DNA from 3 places in the Corynebacterium frankenforstense DSM 45800 genome. Region 1 is predicted to be linked to each of the others. Evidence: riboswitches for the same ligand, from Rfam matches in the RefSeq annotation. Region 1 holds a riboswitch; each other region holds the start of a gene.
What was found. A riboswitch is a leader RNA that binds a small molecule or an ion and turns the genes downstream of it on or off. The one in region 1 is predicted to bind thiamine pyrophosphate.
Positions count from the first base shown of each region.

Region 2: another riboswitch for thiamine pyrophosphate. It lies ahead of CFRA_RS05870 (bifunctional hydroxymethylpyrimidine kinase/phosphomethylpyrimidine kinase); the one in region 1 lies ahead of CFRA_RS04225 (ECF transporter S component).
Region 3: another riboswitch for thiamine pyrophosphate. It lies ahead of CFRA_RS02830 (3-oxoacyl-ACP reductase); the one in region 1 lies ahead of CFRA_RS04225 (ECF transporter S component).

Region 1 is NZ_CP009247.1:960,322-965,445, reverse strand. It holds gene CFRA_RS04240 (peptide ABC transporter substrate-binding protein) at 1-59, opposite strand, end outside; gene CFRA_RS04235 (energy-coupling factor transporter transmembrane component T family protein) at 539-1,294, opposite strand; gene CFRA_RS04230 (ABC transporter ATP-binding protein) at 1,291-2,643, opposite strand; gene CFRA_RS04225 (ECF transporter S component) at 2,640-3,332, opposite strand; TPP riboswitch at 3,331-3,441, opposite strand; gene CFRA_RS04220 (patatin-like phospholipase family protein) at 3,494-4,375, shown strand; gene CFRA_RS04215 (BCCT family transporter) at 4,471-5,124, opposite strand, start outside.
Region 2 is NZ_CP009247.1:1,346,234-1,351,357, reverse strand. It holds gene CFRA_RS05875 (pyruvate formate lyase family protein) at 1-861, opposite strand, end outside; gene CFRA_RS05870 (bifunctional hydroxymethylpyrimidine kinase/phosphomethylpyrimidine kinase) at 1,122-2,684, opposite strand; TPP riboswitch at 2,721-2,815, opposite strand; gene CFRA_RS05865 (NAD(P)/FAD-dependent oxidoreductase) at 2,849-4,249, opposite strand; gene CFRA_RS05860 (SAM-dependent methyltransferase) at 4,387-5,124, shown strand, end outside.
Region 3 is NZ_CP009247.1:660,598-665,721, forward strand. It holds gene CFRA_RS02825 (LLM class flavin-dependent oxidoreductase) at 1-936, opposite strand, end outside; gene CFRA_RS02830 (3-oxoacyl-ACP reductase) at 936-1,712, opposite strand; TPP riboswitch at 1,870-1,971, opposite strand; gene CFRA_RS02835 (hypothetical protein) at 2,175-2,570, opposite strand; gene CFRA_RS02840 (hypothetical protein) at 2,577-2,978, opposite strand; gene CFRA_RS02845 (PDDEXK family nuclease) at 3,201-4,277, shown strand; gene CFRA_RS02855 (carbohydrate ABC transporter permease) at 4,944-5,124, opposite strand, start outside.

The sequences.
Region 1 (5,124 bases):
GCGATACCGAACACGAGCGCGCCGGCGGAGAGCACCGTCACGATCTTTCTGAGTTTCATGGTGCTTTTCTCTTTCACAGTCATAGGGAGACGGATCGGGATTAGGGGGAATATTACTTTTCGCTGTGACCGGGGGTAAAGGCGTTAGGCCCCGTACGCACGGACATTTCCGGTTGTGCCCGGTTTAGCTGGGAAAATACTAGTAACACCATTTAATGCTTCACACACATCCGGGGGTGATTTAATCTAGCTCACATTCTGCTATGCGGAATACCACATCTCTCCCGCGTGCCGAGAGCCCCACGCCCCGTTCCCCCGGAGCGACATCCCCGGCGTGCACGTCCCCGGAGCGACAGCTCCGCCCCCGCTCCCCCGGCGTGCGCGCTCCCTCGGCGTGCGCGCTCCCCCGGCATGCGTTCCCCGGCCGTGAGCATCCGCCGGCCGCATCCGTCCCCGGGTGGGGCGGCTCCCCGGGTGTGACGGCGCAGCCGTCACACCGACGGCGCAGCCGTCACACCGGCGACGCAGCCGTCACACCGTCACGCGCCCAGGAACCGGAAGGTGCCCGCCGACATGGCCGCACCCAGCGCCAACGCCGGGACGATGACGCAGACGGCGAGCAACGCGGCGTCGGCAAGCGAGACCGTCGAGGTCCGCGCCCACGTGCGCCTGCCCGCACGCCCGAAGCCGCGGGCCTCCATGGCCACGGCGAGCTTCGAACCGCGGCGCAGTCCGATGACCAGCAGGCCGAAGGAGAGGGTCGCCAGGTGGCGCAGGCGGCCGCGGTCGGCGATGCCGCGTGCCCGGCGCGCCCGGGACATCGAGACCCAGTCGTCGCGGAAGAGCGTGATCAGCCGGGCGCCGGCGATCGCGGCGATGACGAAGCGCTCGGGAAGGTGCGCGATCTGGGCGAGGCCGTCGCCGAGGTCGGTCGGGTCGATGTGCGCGACGAGCACGACCACCGGCAGCGCGACGGCGCACACGCGCAGGGTGACCGCCAGGGCGAGCTCGAGGGAGTTGTCGGTGACGTGGGCGACGAGGAAGGAGAAGTACTCGTGGCCCTGGGGCCTGCCGAAGAGCGCCATCGAGACGCCGGCGACGGGCGCGACGGCCAGGATCGGCCAGCCGCGCTTGGCGAGCGTCAGCGGTCCCACGCCGCACAGCGGGGCGAGTGCGACGGTGAGCACGAGCGCGACGGCCGCGGAGAGCCAGTCGACGCTGATCAGCAGCGGGGTCGTCATGAGCGCGAGCCCGGCGACGCGGGTGACGGGGTTGGTCTTCGAGATGAGGTTCACGCCCGCTCCCCCGTCCCGGCGCCGACGGTGACGCGGTGGTCGCCGAGGGCGGCCGCGAAGTCCTCGTCGTGAGTCACGGAGGCGACCGTGACACCCTTGTCGGTCAGGGCGCGCAGCATCTCGACCAGGCGGGCGAAGGTGCGCGGGTCCTGGCCGTAGGTCGGCTCGTCGAGAAGCAGCACCTGCGGGGCCGCGGCCAGCGCGGTGGCCACCGACAGGCGGCGCTTCTCCCCGCCGGAGAGCGTGAAGGGGTTCGCCGCGCGCAGGTGCGTCAGGCCCAGGGCGTCCATGAGCTCCTCGGCGCGGGCGTCGGCGGCCGCCTCGTCGAGGCCGGCCACCCGGGGGCCGACGGCCAGCTCCTCGGCGACGCTGCGCGCGACGAACTGGTGCTCGGGGTCCTGGAACACGGTGCCGATGCGGCGGGCCAGGGCCGCCGAGCGCCAGGTGTGCGGGGCGCCCTCGACACCGCGCAGACGCACCTCGCCGCGGCGGGGCCGGTCGAGGCCGCCCAAGGCGAGCAGCAGCGAGGTCTTGCCGGCGCCGTTGGGGCCGGTGATCACGGTCGAGCAGGCCTCGGGGAGCGCGACGTCCGGGGCCGCGCCCGCGCGGGTGACCAGGCCGCGGCCGGTGAGCACCGGCTCGGCCTGGGCACGTCCGGGGCGGGCGGCGGGCAGTTCGGGGCGGCCGGGCAGCTCGGCGGCGGTGATCTCGCGGATGCCGCCGCCGGCCTTCGGGGCGGCCAGGTGCAGGAAGCGGGTGGCCAGCGGGGCCCACAGCTCGGTGCGGTGCTCGGCGACGATGAGGCCCGCGCCGGTCTCGGCGCACACGCGCCGCACCGCCGCGGCGACGTCGCGGGCGCCCTGCGGGTCGAGATTGGCCGTCGGCTCGTCGAGCAGCAGGGTGCGCGCGCCCATGGCGATCACGCCGGCCAGCGCCAGGCGCTGCTTCTGCCCGCCGGAGAGCCGGGAGGTGGGGTGGTCCAGCGGCAGGTCGAGGCCGACGAGCTCCAGGGCGCGGCGCACGCGCGGCCAGATCTCGTCGGGGGCGACGCCGAGGTTCTCGCAGCCGAAGGCGACGTCGTCGCCCACACGTGAGGCGATGACCTGGCTCTCCGGGTCCTGCAGGACGAGCCCGACGGTGCCGTCGGTGTCGATGGTGCCCGTGCGCTCGCCCTCGTCCGCGCCGCCGAGCACACCTGCGACCGCGGCGAGAAGTGTGGACTTGCCGGCCCCGGAGTCACCGGTGAGCAGCACGCGCTCGCCGTCGGCGACGTCGAGGTCGACGTGCTCGAGGGCCGGGGTGCTGCGGGTGGCGTACCGGTAGCCGAAGTCGCGGGCGACGACGCTCACGCGCGGACCTCGCGGCCGGCCGCGAAGCGGTCCAGCGCACCGGTGCGCGCCAGCGCGCGGACCAGGGCGTGGCCGAGCAGGCCCGCGAGGACGGCGCCGGAGACGATCACGCAGCCGGCGTAGATGAGGTTGTACTCCAGGGTCTTGGCCAGATTGGCCGCGGTGAACAGCTCCAGGACGATCGCGCCGACGCCGGCGCCCGCGCCGGCCAGGGCCGCGGATACCGGCCCGAAGCGGCGGTAGGCGAAGGCGGCGAAGATCAGCTCGGCACCCAGGCCCTGGGCCAGGCCGGAGTAGACGGTGCCGATACCCCACTGGTTGCCCAGGGTCGCCGAGACGACCGCGGCGAGCACCTCGACGAACAGGGCGGCGCCGGGCTTGCGGATGACCAGGCCGCCGACGGTGCCGCCGAGCAGCCAGATGCCGATGGCGATGCCGCCCAGGCCCGGGGTCAGCGCGTCCATGGTGGTCGTCCAGGCGTAGCCGACGGAGTTCCACACCCAGAAGATCAGGCCGCAGGTCACGCCGAGCACGGCGGCGACGATGATGTCGACCACGCGCCAGTTCAGGCGGCCGGGGGTCTTGTCCTGCTTGTCCTTCTTGCCCCACTTGTTCTGCCTGGCCCGCTCGTTCTCGTTCTGGGCAGACTGGACTGGTGCCGCGTTCGCGGCAGGCGTGTTTTCACGCATGACGGACGGAATCCTTTCCTCGCGCCGGTGCTAACCGGATCAGGTTCTACGGTTCGCCGGGCCTTACCGGCATCTCAGCCCCTGCTTCCGGGGCTCCCGCGGATGACGCGTGTCACAGTAGCAGACCCCACCAAACCGCCCGTCCGTTAGGCTGGTCCGTCGTGAGTCTGAATGCACCGACGACGGCCCTCGTCCTGGAGGGCGGCGGCATGCGCGGCGTCTACACCGCCGGTGTACTCGACGTGCTGCTGGAGAACGACGTGCGCGTCGGCTGGGTCGGCGGCATCTCCGCCGGGGCGACCAACACCGTCGCCTACCTGGACGGCGACCGCCGCCAGCTGCACCGCAACTTCGTCGAGGCCGCCCAGGAGCCCGAGTTCGCCGGGCTCAGCTGGTTCCTGCGCGGCAAGGGGTTCTTCCACTCCGAGTACATCTACGCCGCCGACCGCTTCCCCGAGCGGCCCCGCCCCGAGATCCCGTTCCGCATCGGCGCGGTCGACGCGCAGACCGGCGAGCACGTCTACTGGTCGGCCGACGACGTCGACGGGATGGTCGACCTCTTCCACCGGGTGCGCGCCTCCTCGTCGCTGCCGGTGATCATGCCGCCCACCGAGATCGACGGGCGCGAGTACGTCGACGGCGCGCTCGGGCCCTCCGGCGGCATCCCCGTCGACGCCGCGGAGGCCGACGGCTTCGAGCGCTTCCTGGTGATCCTGACCCGTCCCCCGGGATTCGTGCGCCCGCCGCTGGGGCACCCGCGGGCGATCCGCACGCTGCTGCGGCGCCGCCCGGCGGTCGCCGAGCGGCTGCTGACGCGCCACGAGCGCTACAACGCGACGATGGCGCACCTGCGCGAACTCGAGGCCGAGGGACGGGCCTACCTCTTCGCCCCCGAGGGCGAGCTGGTCTCCTCGCGGGAGCTCGACGAGGCGCGCCTGAACGCCGCCTTCGACTCGGCGCGTGCCCAGGCCGAGCGCGAGTGGCCGGCCATCGCCGAGTTCCTCACGCGCGGCGAGGGCCCCGGAGACCGCGGGAACCCCTAAGACGGCGACGGCGCTTAAGACGGCGTGTGCCCTTCAGACGGAGACGGCGCCGGAGGCGGAGACCGCCCCGGCGCCGCAGACGCACACTGAGTGCCCTAGGCCTTCGGCTCCCCGTCCGAGGCACCGTCGGCGGTCTCGGAACCGGCGGCGCCGGCCGAGCCGGCGGCGTCGTCTGAGCCGGCCGAACCCGCGACGCCATCCGCGTCGTCTGAGCCAACCGCACCAGCCGGCCCCACGGCGTCATCCGCGTCCGCCGAGTCCACGGCACCGCTCTCCCCCTCCTCGGGGTCCCAGCTGCCGTCGGTGGCGGCGGAGTCGTTGACCTCCTCGAGGTACTCGCCGGTCTCGTAGTCGTAGCCGACGCGGTTGCCCTCCTCGTCGGTGCGCGCGTACCACTCGGTGTACTCGGCGGCCGTCGAGTCGAAGGCCGCGCCGGCGGCGTAGTCCTCGTCGGCGGTGCCCTCCACGGAGATCATCCAGTTGTCGCCGTAGTCGCGCACGCCGTGCAGCACGGCACCGGCCAGCGCCTCCTCGCCGAAGCGCTGCCGCAATGCCAGCGGGTCGCCGCGCAGCTCACGCAGCAGGGCGAGCATCATCAGGATCAGGATCACCGCGAAGGGCAGCGCGGTGACGGTGACGAAGTTCTGCAGGCCCTGCAGCGCGTTCTCGTTGCCGGCGAGCAGGATCACCGCGGCGATGCCGGCCATGCAGATCGCCCAGAAGGCGGTGACCAGGCGGTTGGGGTTGGG
Region 2 (5,124 bases), 390 kb from region 1:
CTCGAAGTAGATGTCGAGGAACGCGGAGAGACGACCGATGGACATCGCGGCGCCGTCCTGGGACTTCACGGCGCCCAGGTAGGCGAAGTAGGTCCACTGCACGGCCTCCTGGGCCGTGGTCGCCGGCCCGGAGATGTCGAAGCCGTAGAGCTCCGCCATGTGCTTGAGCTTCTTGAGCGCCTTGATCTGCTCGGCGTGCTCCTCGCGGAAGCGCGCCCAGTGCTCGGAGAAGGGCTTGTCGGCCACGGAGTCCTTGGCGCGCTGCTTCTCCTCGATCAGCCGGTCCACGCCGTAGAGCGCGACGCGGCGGTAGTCGCCGATGATGCGGCCGCGGCCGTAGGCGTCCGGCAGGCCGGTGACGATGTGGGAGGAGCGCGCGGCGCGGATGCGCGGGGTGTAGATGTCGAAGACGGCGTCGTTGTGGGTCTTGCGGTAGCGGGTGAAGATCTCCCGGACGTCCGGGTCGACCTCCTTGCCGGCCTCCTTGATCGCCGTCTGCACCATGCGCCAGCCGCCGAAGGGCATCATGGCGCGCTTGAGCGGGACGTCGGTCTGCAGGCCGACGACCACGTCGTCGTCCTCGGAGATGTAGCCGGCGGGGAAGGCGTCGATGTCCGCCGGGGTCTTCGTGTCGACGTCGTAGACGCGGCGCTCACGCTCGACGGAGAGGTACTTCTCCTCGAGGTGGTCCCACACCCTGCGGGTCTTGTCGGTGGGGCCGGCCAGGAAGCCGGCGTCACCGTCGTAGGGGGTGTAGTTGCGCTGGATGAAGTCCCGGACGTCGATCTCGTCCTGCCAGTTTCCGGCGGTGAAGCCGGCCCAGGCGGAGGACGTCTCGTTCGGGGCGGTCGTGGTGGTCACGTGGGCACACATCCTTCCGGGCGAGGGCGTGGGCCGGGTGTGACGGTGGCCAGACGGGGTGTTCACGCTCCCGCGCGTGTCAATCAGATTGCCTATGCAGTCTCTTCCGCGGGACTCTCGCCCGCGGGCTCACGGCCGCACTGGCGGTGCGGGTGATTACCACGGTTCAGTGTACACCGCAATGGTCGGACCTTAAAGCGCGACACGTCATTTTGTCCGCGGTGACGATCCCACCTCACACCGCCGGGCGTCACCCCAGGTCAGGCCCGCGACGCCTGGTCGAAGAACTCCCGCTCCCAGTGGCAGGAGTTCAGGAAGGCGCGCACCGCCCGCGCACGCCCGCGCGGCGAGCCCGCGGCCAGGGCGCGCTCGACGCGGGCGAGGGCGGCCTTCGTCTGCGTGATGAAGCCCTCGTCGGAGTAGGTCTCCAGCCAGGCGCGGTAGGGATGGTCCTCGCGGATGTGCTCGGCCATGCGCAGCCCGATCTCCGAGTAGAGCCAGTAGCAGGGCAGCACGGCGGCCGCGCCGACGCACGGCTCCTCGGAGCGCACGGCGGCGCGCAGGAAGCTGGTGTAGCCGAGCGTGACGGGGGAGGGGTCCTCGGCGTCCGCGCCCTCGGGGAACCAGGCGCGGTGCAGCGCGGCCTCGGTCTCGATGGTCTCGGCGGCGTCGTGGAACCAGGCCAGCCGGTCCTCGCCCGCGGGGGTGTGCGTGCCCACCTCGGCCAGCGCCTCGGAGTAGTCGTCCAGGTAGAGCTTGTCCTGGTGCAGGTAGAAGTCGAACTGCGGCTTCGCCAGCGAGCCGCCGGTGAGCCGGCGCACGAACTCGCCGGTGGTCGCGGCCTCGGCCACCCCGGCGGCGGCCCGCCACAGCGCGGCGGTCCAGGGGCCGGCGGCCTCGATGCGGGCCTCGAGGCCCTCGGTCGCCAGTGCGCCGAGGTCCTCCGGCGCCTCGAGCGCCTCGGGCACGGAGGCCGGCTCCGGCCACGGCGTGGTGGCCGCCGCGGCGGCCAGGCGCCGCGAGCGGTGCGTGTGGTCGACGGGCCCGTTGCCCTCTCCGATGCCCAGCGCGTCGGCGTGGCCGATGGCCTCGGCCAGCCAGCCGGTCGCCCAGGCCAGGGCGTCGCCGGGCTCGTCGCCGGCGGCCAGGCGCCCGGCGAGCGCGGAGGACAGCGAGCAGCCGGTGCCGTGCGTGTTGCGCGTGGCCACCCGCGCCGTGGGCGCGGGGTGGGTGGCGCCGGCGGGGGAGACCCAGACGTTGTCGGCGCGCTCCTCGCTGAGGTGCCCGCCCTTGACGACGACCGCGCAGCCCAGCTCGGCGGCCAACCTCGCCCCCTGCGCGACGGCGGCGTCGAGGTCCTCCGCCTCGGGCTCCCCGGCCAGGACGGCAAGCTCGGGCAGGTTGGGGGTGATCACGGTGGCGCGCCGGCACAGCTCGCGCAGCGCGGCCTCGGCCGCGGAGTCGAGCAGCCGGTCGCCGCTGGTGGCCACCATGACGGGGTCGAGCACCAGCGTCTTGACGGGGTGGGCGTCCAGGTACCCCGTGACGGCCTCGGTGACCTCGGCGGTGCCGAGCATGCCGATCTTGACCGCGTCGACGCGCACGTCGTCGAAGACGGCGTCGAGCTGGGCGAGGAGAAAGTCGACCGGCGGGGTGTGCACCTCGCGCACGCCGCAGGTGTTCTGGGCGACCAGCGAGGTCACCACGCTCAGCGGGAAACCCCCGGTCTCGCTGATGGCCTTGATGTCGGCCTGGAGTCCCGCGCCCCCGGTGGGGTCCGTCCCCGCGATCGCGAGGACGGTGGGGATCTGTGTGCTGGCCATGGGCGGTGTCCTTCCGTATCGAAGGCCCCGGCCCGCGCGCGTCGAGGAGACAATCCCTCCGCTAGTGCGAGCTAGAGCAGGTTCCACGGGTGTGTTCTCAGCCCCTCGGCGGGGCACCCCGTTGTCTTGGACGCCACCCTAGCAGCGCACCGCGTCCCTCCGGGTCAGAGGTTCGGGTACTGCGCGGAGTCGCGCACCTCGATGGGGCTCTCCGCGTCCTTCGGGTCGAACAGCTCGCTCAGCTTGCGCAGGGCGGTGCGCCCGTGCATCTGCTGCGAGGTGGTCGCCAGGTTCCAGCGGTGCCGCGAGATCGCGTTGAGGCCCCAGGAGAAGGCAGCGACGAAGCGGTTGCGGAAGCCGACGAGGTACATCACGTGCACCGCCAGCCACAGGACCCAGCCGATGAAGCCGGCGACCTCGACGTTGCCCATCTTCACCACCGCGGAGAAGCGGGACACGGTGGCCATCGAGCCCTTGTCGAAGTACTCGAAGGGCTCGCGGGCGGACTTGTCGCGGCCCGCGGCCTCCGCGGCGATCTGCTCGGCGGCGTACTCGCCGCCCTGCATGGCCACCTGGGCGACGCCCGGCAGGCGGTCCTTGCCCATCATGTCGCCGACGACGAAGACGTTGTCCAGGTCGCCCACGGTCAGGTCGTCATTGACCTGCACGCGGCCGGCGCGGTCGACCTCGGCGCCCGCCTGGTCGGCGATGAGCTTGCCCAGCGGGGAGGCGGCCACACCGGCGGACCAGATCTTGGTGTAGGTCTCGATGGTGTGGTCGGTGTCGCCGGAGCGGTAGGTCACCGAGCTCTCGTCGACGTTGTTGACCATGGCGTTGAGCTTGACCTCGACGCCGAGGCGCTCGAGCTGGCGCTGGGCCTTGCGGCCGAGGCGCTTGCCGAAGGGCGGCAGCACCTGGGGCGCGCCGTCGAGCAGCACGATCTTCGCCGAGTTCGGCGAGAAGTTGCGGTAGGCGCCCGCCAGGGTGCGGTGGGCCATCTCGGCGAGCTGGCCGGCCAGCTCGACACCGGTCGGGCCGGCGCCGACGACGACGAAGGTCAGCAGGCGCTCACGCTCGGCCGGGTCGTCGGTCTGCTCGGCGCGCTCGAAGGCGCCGGCGACGCGGGCGCGGATCTCGAGGGCGTCGTCGATGGTCTTCATGCCGGGGGCGAACTCGGCGAAGTGGTCGTTGCCGAAGTAGGACTGACCGGCGCCGGCGGCGACGATCAGGGAGTCGTACTCGTAAGTGCGGCGGTAGTCGCCGAGCACCGTGGTCACGGTCTGCTTGTCGGTGTCGACGTCGACGACCTCGCCCTCGACCACGGAGGCGTTGTCCTGGTCGGCCAGGATCTGGCGGGTCTGCGGCGCGATCTCGCCGGAGGCCAGGATGCCCGTGGCCACCTGGTAGAGCAGCGGCTGGAACAGGTGGTGGTTGTTCCGGTCGATCAAGGTCACGTCGACGTTCGCCCCATCGAGCTCGCGGGTGGCGAACAGACCGCCGAAGCCCGATCCGATGATCACGACGTGGTGGCGGCCGCCGGCCGGGCGGTACGGCTGTTCAGTCATGCAGCAATGCTCCTCTGGTTCAGCTTTCATGCACTGCGTAATGATAGACCCACCTCACTCCCGCGACACCCCGGCGGGGGTCACACGCGCGCGCCGGACGCGTGGCGGGCCTCTCGCCGGGTAATCTCTGACACGTCATGACGAGCGAGCATCTCGAGAGCATCGACCCCGGCCGCTGGCCCGGGGTCGCCCGCGTCCCCGCCGGCACCGTCGCCCGTGTCCGGGCCCGCCGCGCGGAGGCGCGCTTCGCCGACGCCTGCGCGAAGGCGGGTCTCTCCCTCGACCCCGCCGGCTCCCCGGACCTCGTCGTCGAGCACGAGGAGCTCTTCGCCCGCCTGGGCACCTCCGGCTGGCTCGGCCTCGCCGAGTCCTTCATGGCCGGGGAGTGGCACGCCGAGGACCTCGCGGCCGTGCTGCGCGCGCTGATCTCCACCGGCTACCGCCCGGCCGTCGGCGCGCGCCCGCGCGTCGAACCCGGCGACTACCAGGGCGCCGAGCTGCCCGCCGAGCTGGTCAAGTTCAGCTCCGGCGACCAGGTCACCTTCGCCGCCGGCGCGTTCAGCTCCGGGGTGCCGACGACCGTGCGCACCGCCGTGGAGTCCTTCGTGCGCGGCGCCGGGCACGGCGACGAGCCCGCCCGCCACTTCGTCGACGTCACCGAGCACTCCGCGCCCGTCGACGTCGCCCGCCCCGACCTCGGCCCCGCCCAGCGCGGCGCGCTCGAGCTGCTGCTCGACGCCGTGGACTGCCACCCCGGCACCCACCTGCTGGAGTACCCGGGCACCGGCTCGGCGCTGGCGGTGGCCGCCGCCGAGCGCCGCGCGACCGTCGACACGCTCACCGCCGACCGCGCCCACCTCGAGGCCACCGTCGAG
Region 3 (5,124 bases), 300 kb from region 1:
CTCCCAGCCGGAGGTGTCCTGGCCGACGAAGAACGCCAGCTGATCCAGGGCGTCGTCGATCGGCAGCAGCGCGTCGAGCGCGGCCTTCTTCTCGTACGCCTCGGCCTCGGTGGCGCCGACGTAGGTCACCAGTCCCGGCATCACGGCGATGCCGTCGGGGTCGCGGCCGAACTCGGCGGCGCGCCGGCGGATGTCGCCGCGGTAGTCGCGGGCCATCTCCAGGTCCCAGGCCACCGCGTAAATGCCCTCGGCCGCACGAGCGGCGAGGTTGCGCCCCGGCTCCGAGGCGCCGGCCTGGAAGAGCACCGGGCGGCCCTGCGGCGGGGAGGGCAGGTTCAGCGGCCCGGCGACGTCGAAGAAGCGGCCGTGGTGGTTCAGGGACTTCAGCTGCGACTCGTCGACGTAGACGCCGTCGCGCTCGGCGCGCACGGCACTGGCCGGCCACGAGTCCCACAGCCGCTCGATCACGTCGATGAACTCCTCGGCCCGCGCGTAGCGCTCGGCGTGGGCAGGCAGCGCGGCCATGGCGTGGTTGCGCGCCTCGTCGTCGGTCATGGAGGTCACCACGTTGATGCCCGCGCGCCCGCCGGAGATGTGGTCCAGACTGCCGAGCAGCCGCGCGGCGTGGAAGGGGTCCCAGAACGTCGCCGATATCGTGGTGACCAGGCCGATGTGCCGGGTCGCCCGGGCCAGGGCGGTCAGGGTGGTCACCGGCTCGAGGTACCAGCCCGGCGAGCGGGACAGCCCGCCGATGCCGGCGGCCTGGCCGTCGGCGAGGAAGAACGCGTCGAACAGCCCACGCTCGGCGGTCTGGGCCAGCTGCTGCCAGTAGTCGATCTCGCCGAGGCGCTCGGCCGAGGAGCCGGGCGCGCGCCAGGCCGCCGAGTGGTGCCCGGCGCCGAAGGCGAAGAGGTTGAGGTGGACCTCGCGTGCCATCAGCCCATCACCAGCCCGCCGTCGACCAGCAGGTTCTGGCCGGTCACCGCGCGCGAGAGCGGCGAGGCGAAGAAGACGGCGGTGTCGGCGAACTCCTCGGGCGTGGTCACCGAGCCCAGCGGGGTGCCGGCGGCGATCATGTCGAAGACCTCCTTGGGGGTGGCCGCCGAGGCGTCGGTGGTGCGCAGCAGGCCGCCGGAGACCATGTTGACGGTCACGTGCTTCGGACCGAGGTCCTTGGAGAAGGTGCGCGTCAGCGACAGCAGCGCGGCCTTGGCGGCGGTGTAGTCGTGGTAGGGCACCGAGGGCGCCTGGAAGAGGTCGGTGCCGATGTTGACCACGCGGCCGAAGCCGGCCTTCTCGAAGTCGGGCACGGCCAGCTGGATGGTGTTGAGCGCGCCGTGGACGGCGCCGGAGAACTGCTCGTCGAAGTGTCCGGCGGTGATGTCCTCGGCCTTCGGGCGGGCGTCGCCGTCGAAGGAGAAGGAGACCAGCGCGTTGTTGACCACGGTGGTCACCGGGGCGTCGAAGTGCTCGTGGGCGGCGTCGAAGAGCGCCTGGACCTGCTCACGGTCGCGGACGTCGGCCTGGACGGCCAGGGCGCGGTCGGGGTGCTCTGCGACGATGGCCTCGGCGGCCTCGGAGCTGGTGTGGTAGTTGACGATCACGCGGGCGCCCTCGCGCAGGAACGCCTCGCTGAGCGCCTTGCCGAGCCCGCGGGCGCCGCCCGTGACGAGGACGAGCCGTTCGGAGACGGGCGTGTTCAGGGCATTCATTGGTGCGGCCTTTCAGGTGCGGTGGCGAAAGGCGCGGCCCCGGCGCTGCGGTTGCGTCGCGTCGCCCGTGCGCGGTGCCCACCCGTCGGTGCACTGACATTGCCGACGGGCGCGCGTCACACCCGGGTGCGTGTCCTCCGCGTGGGCCCGTCGCCCGCGTGCGAGGACCGGACATCCCTTCGCCAGTGTTGACTGGATCAGGTTCGACGGGTGTCATCTCAGCCTTCCCCGGGAGGGGAAAGCACCCCGTGTCACTGCGCCCGAAGTTAGCAGCATCACAGGTCCGACGGTGGGAGTCGGGGGTGGGGCGGGGGTATGCGGGGCAAGGGACCCGGTGGGCGTGGGGGAGGTGTCGGGGCGCCGCTGCCGGAACGCAGGGCGGGTGAATACGAAAAATCGGCGGCCCCGCGTGTGCGGGTGCCGCCGGTGGCCGCCGGCCGTGGCCGACGTTTCAGGGGTCAGTCAGCGGCTCATGGCCTTCTGCAGCTCCGGGTACCAGATCGGGGAGAAGGAACCGATGAGCAGAAGCAGCGCGTAGAGGGCGGCGCCGACGCCCACGCCGATGCCGATCTTCTTGGCCTTGTCCAGCCCCTCGTCGAGCTTGCTGTTCTCGCCGCCGGAGGAGATGCTCGCGGCGCTGAGCAGCGCGTCGCCGCTCTCCGAACCGGCGGAGGCGCACTTGCGCAGGGCGTCCTTGCGCGGGCCGTCGAGCTCGACGGTCGCGGTGCGGTAGGCGATGACCAGGCGATTTTGTAGCTGCGGGTCGGTGGTGTTGACCGTGGCGTTGAAGTCCTCGATGTTGCCCTTGAGGACGTCGCTCAGCCCGGTCAGCTCCAGGGCGATGTTGGTCTTGTCCACACCCCACTAACCCTTCTCGAGGGAGGAGGTCTGCTCCTTGTTCGCCTCGCGCTGCAGCCGCAGCACGGCGGTGGGGATCAGCGGATCGTACTTGTAGCCGTTGTCCACGAGCATCGCCAGGACTTTGTCGTAGTCGCCGAGGCGGAGCGTCTTGCGGTTTTCCTCGGCGGCGGGACGCACGATCTCCTCGAGGCCCGGCACAGCGTCGTAGAAGACGTTGGCCAGGGCCTGGTAGCGCTTGCCCTCGAGCTCGGCGTAGCGGTCGTGGTCGGCCTGGTCATAGACGATCGTGCAGCGCTGGGCGTCCTTGTGGTAGGTCACCTCGGCGGCGTTGGCCTGCGGGGCGACGAGGAGGGTGGAGGCGGTCACGGCGGCGGTGGCGGCCGCGACGGCGGTCCTCCGGTTCATGCGGAACTTCATTCTGGCTCCTGTGATGTGGCACGGCTGAGAACTTAACGCAAGATAATAGCTACCTGGATAATGAATGTGTATCTAATGGGTCGGCGGGGGTACACCCGCCCGCGGGGACAGGTGTTTCCCCTGCGCTTGAGGGGTACTCGGGGAACCAATTCACCACTCCGGTCGGTCCAACAGGTTGAGACGAGTACGCCGAGCGAGAGGACCGTCGTCGTGGATTACCGCGGCACCGAGATCGACAAACGTCTTTCCCACCATCTGCGTGGTGCCGACCGGCGCCGGCCGGCACCCGTGCCGTGTCGCGGAAAGGTCGTGGAAGCCGCCTTTCAGGCACTGATGTTCCCCGCGGAACCGGCGGATGAGTTCGCTCGGCGTTTTCGGCTCGTGTCCCCGGACCTGTGCGTTCCGGCCGAGTCCGCCCGTAACGAAAAGTTGGTGATGCTGCAGGGCGACGTCCATCCGCGCCGGATCCGATACTGGGTCTCCGCCGTCGACCGGCTCTACGCCCACCTGTCCGTCCGCCCGCGTGCGGTCGCCGCGGTGTGGAGCGCGGCCATGCTCTGGGGCGTGGATGAGTTCAGCGACTCAGCCGACACCGTCCTCTTCAACCGCGGCGGCGACAAGCGTGTGGCCAGACACAGCCTCGAGTCCACGGTCCTTCGGCGGGACACGAGGGGGCTGACGTGGCAGACAACGCTGTGGGACCTGCACGTACAGGTCACTCCGCCGATGATGACCGCCCTGCACTGCATCCGGTCGGCGCTGCTCGGCACCCATCGTTGGCCTGTGCCAGCGGTGCCGGGACTGGACCCGGACCTGGTGCGTGCGGTCCAGGTCGCGGACCGGTTCATGAACCGGTGGCAGGTCGGTCCCGAAGAGTTTCGCAGTTGCGCGACCCCGCTCATCGCCGCCGGCAAACTCGAACCGGTGCTGCGGTTGGCCGATGCCGGCGCGGAGTCAGTGCCCGAGACCACGACTCGGCTGCAGGCCGCAACGGTCTTCAAGGAGAAGGGCTGCACCTGGACGACGCAGTTGGGGATCCGGATCGACGGTCGGTTGATCTCGGTCGCCGACGTCGGTTGCGCGGAGCTCAAGATTGCGATCTTCTACGACGGCGAGCACCATCTGAAGCGCAGCCAGCGCGACAAGGATTTCGCTCGCCGTCACCAGATCCAGAGCGCCGGTTGGACGGTCATCGTGCTCACCGCCGGCATGCTTCACGAGCCCGAGAGGTGGTCGGCGGATCTGGCCGGCTACATAGACCGGATCCGGGCCCGGAACGCCGGGTGATCGGGCTTGGGTAGGGGAGTGCCGGGCCCGGAGCACCGGGTGATCGGGTCTCGGTAGAGGAGCAGTTGGTCCCGGAACGACGGTTTTCGGGGCGTGGTTGGCGCTGGGCCGCACGGATTTACCGACCACAGGTCGGTAGTCGATTTTGGCCGGTCCCGCGACCTGCGGTTTTGCGATGGCCAAATCAGCTTTACCGACCGGGACCCGGTAAAAGCTCCCGCGCAGGTTGGCCGGCCTTGGCCCGGGACCGTTCCGGGGCCGATCCGGACTTGGTCTGGGACCGGCTCGGGGCTCAATCCGGCATCTATCCAGCCTTCGACCGAGCCCCACGCCCTCACCCCGAGTACCGGGCCCGGCCCTTCCAGACCAGCCAGGTGGCCACCACCATCACCAGCGCGAAGAGCCCCGGCCAGATCGCAGGCTCGGGCCGGAACACGTTGAGCACGGCCTGCAGGACGGCCAGCGCGGTCAGGAAACCGACGAAGCCTAAGGCGGTGTCCCAGACCAGGCCGCGCCGCCGGCTCTCTGAGGCACCAGGGCCGGCGCCTGGCCCGGACCCGGGCCCACCCCCGGAACCGGGCCCACCCCCGGAACCGGGCCCACCCCCGGAACCGGGCCCACCCCCGGAACCGGGTCCACCCCCGGGCCCGGTCTGATCCCCTGGACTCACGCCTTGACCCCGCCGGCGGTCAGCCCCGAGACGATCCGGCGCTGGAAGAACAGCACCATGATCACCAGCGGGATCGTCACCAGCGCGCCGGCGGCCATGATCGAGGTGTACGGGTACTCGAAGGCGGTCGGCCCGGAGAAGCGGGCGATCGCCACGGTCACCGGCTCGGTGTCGGTG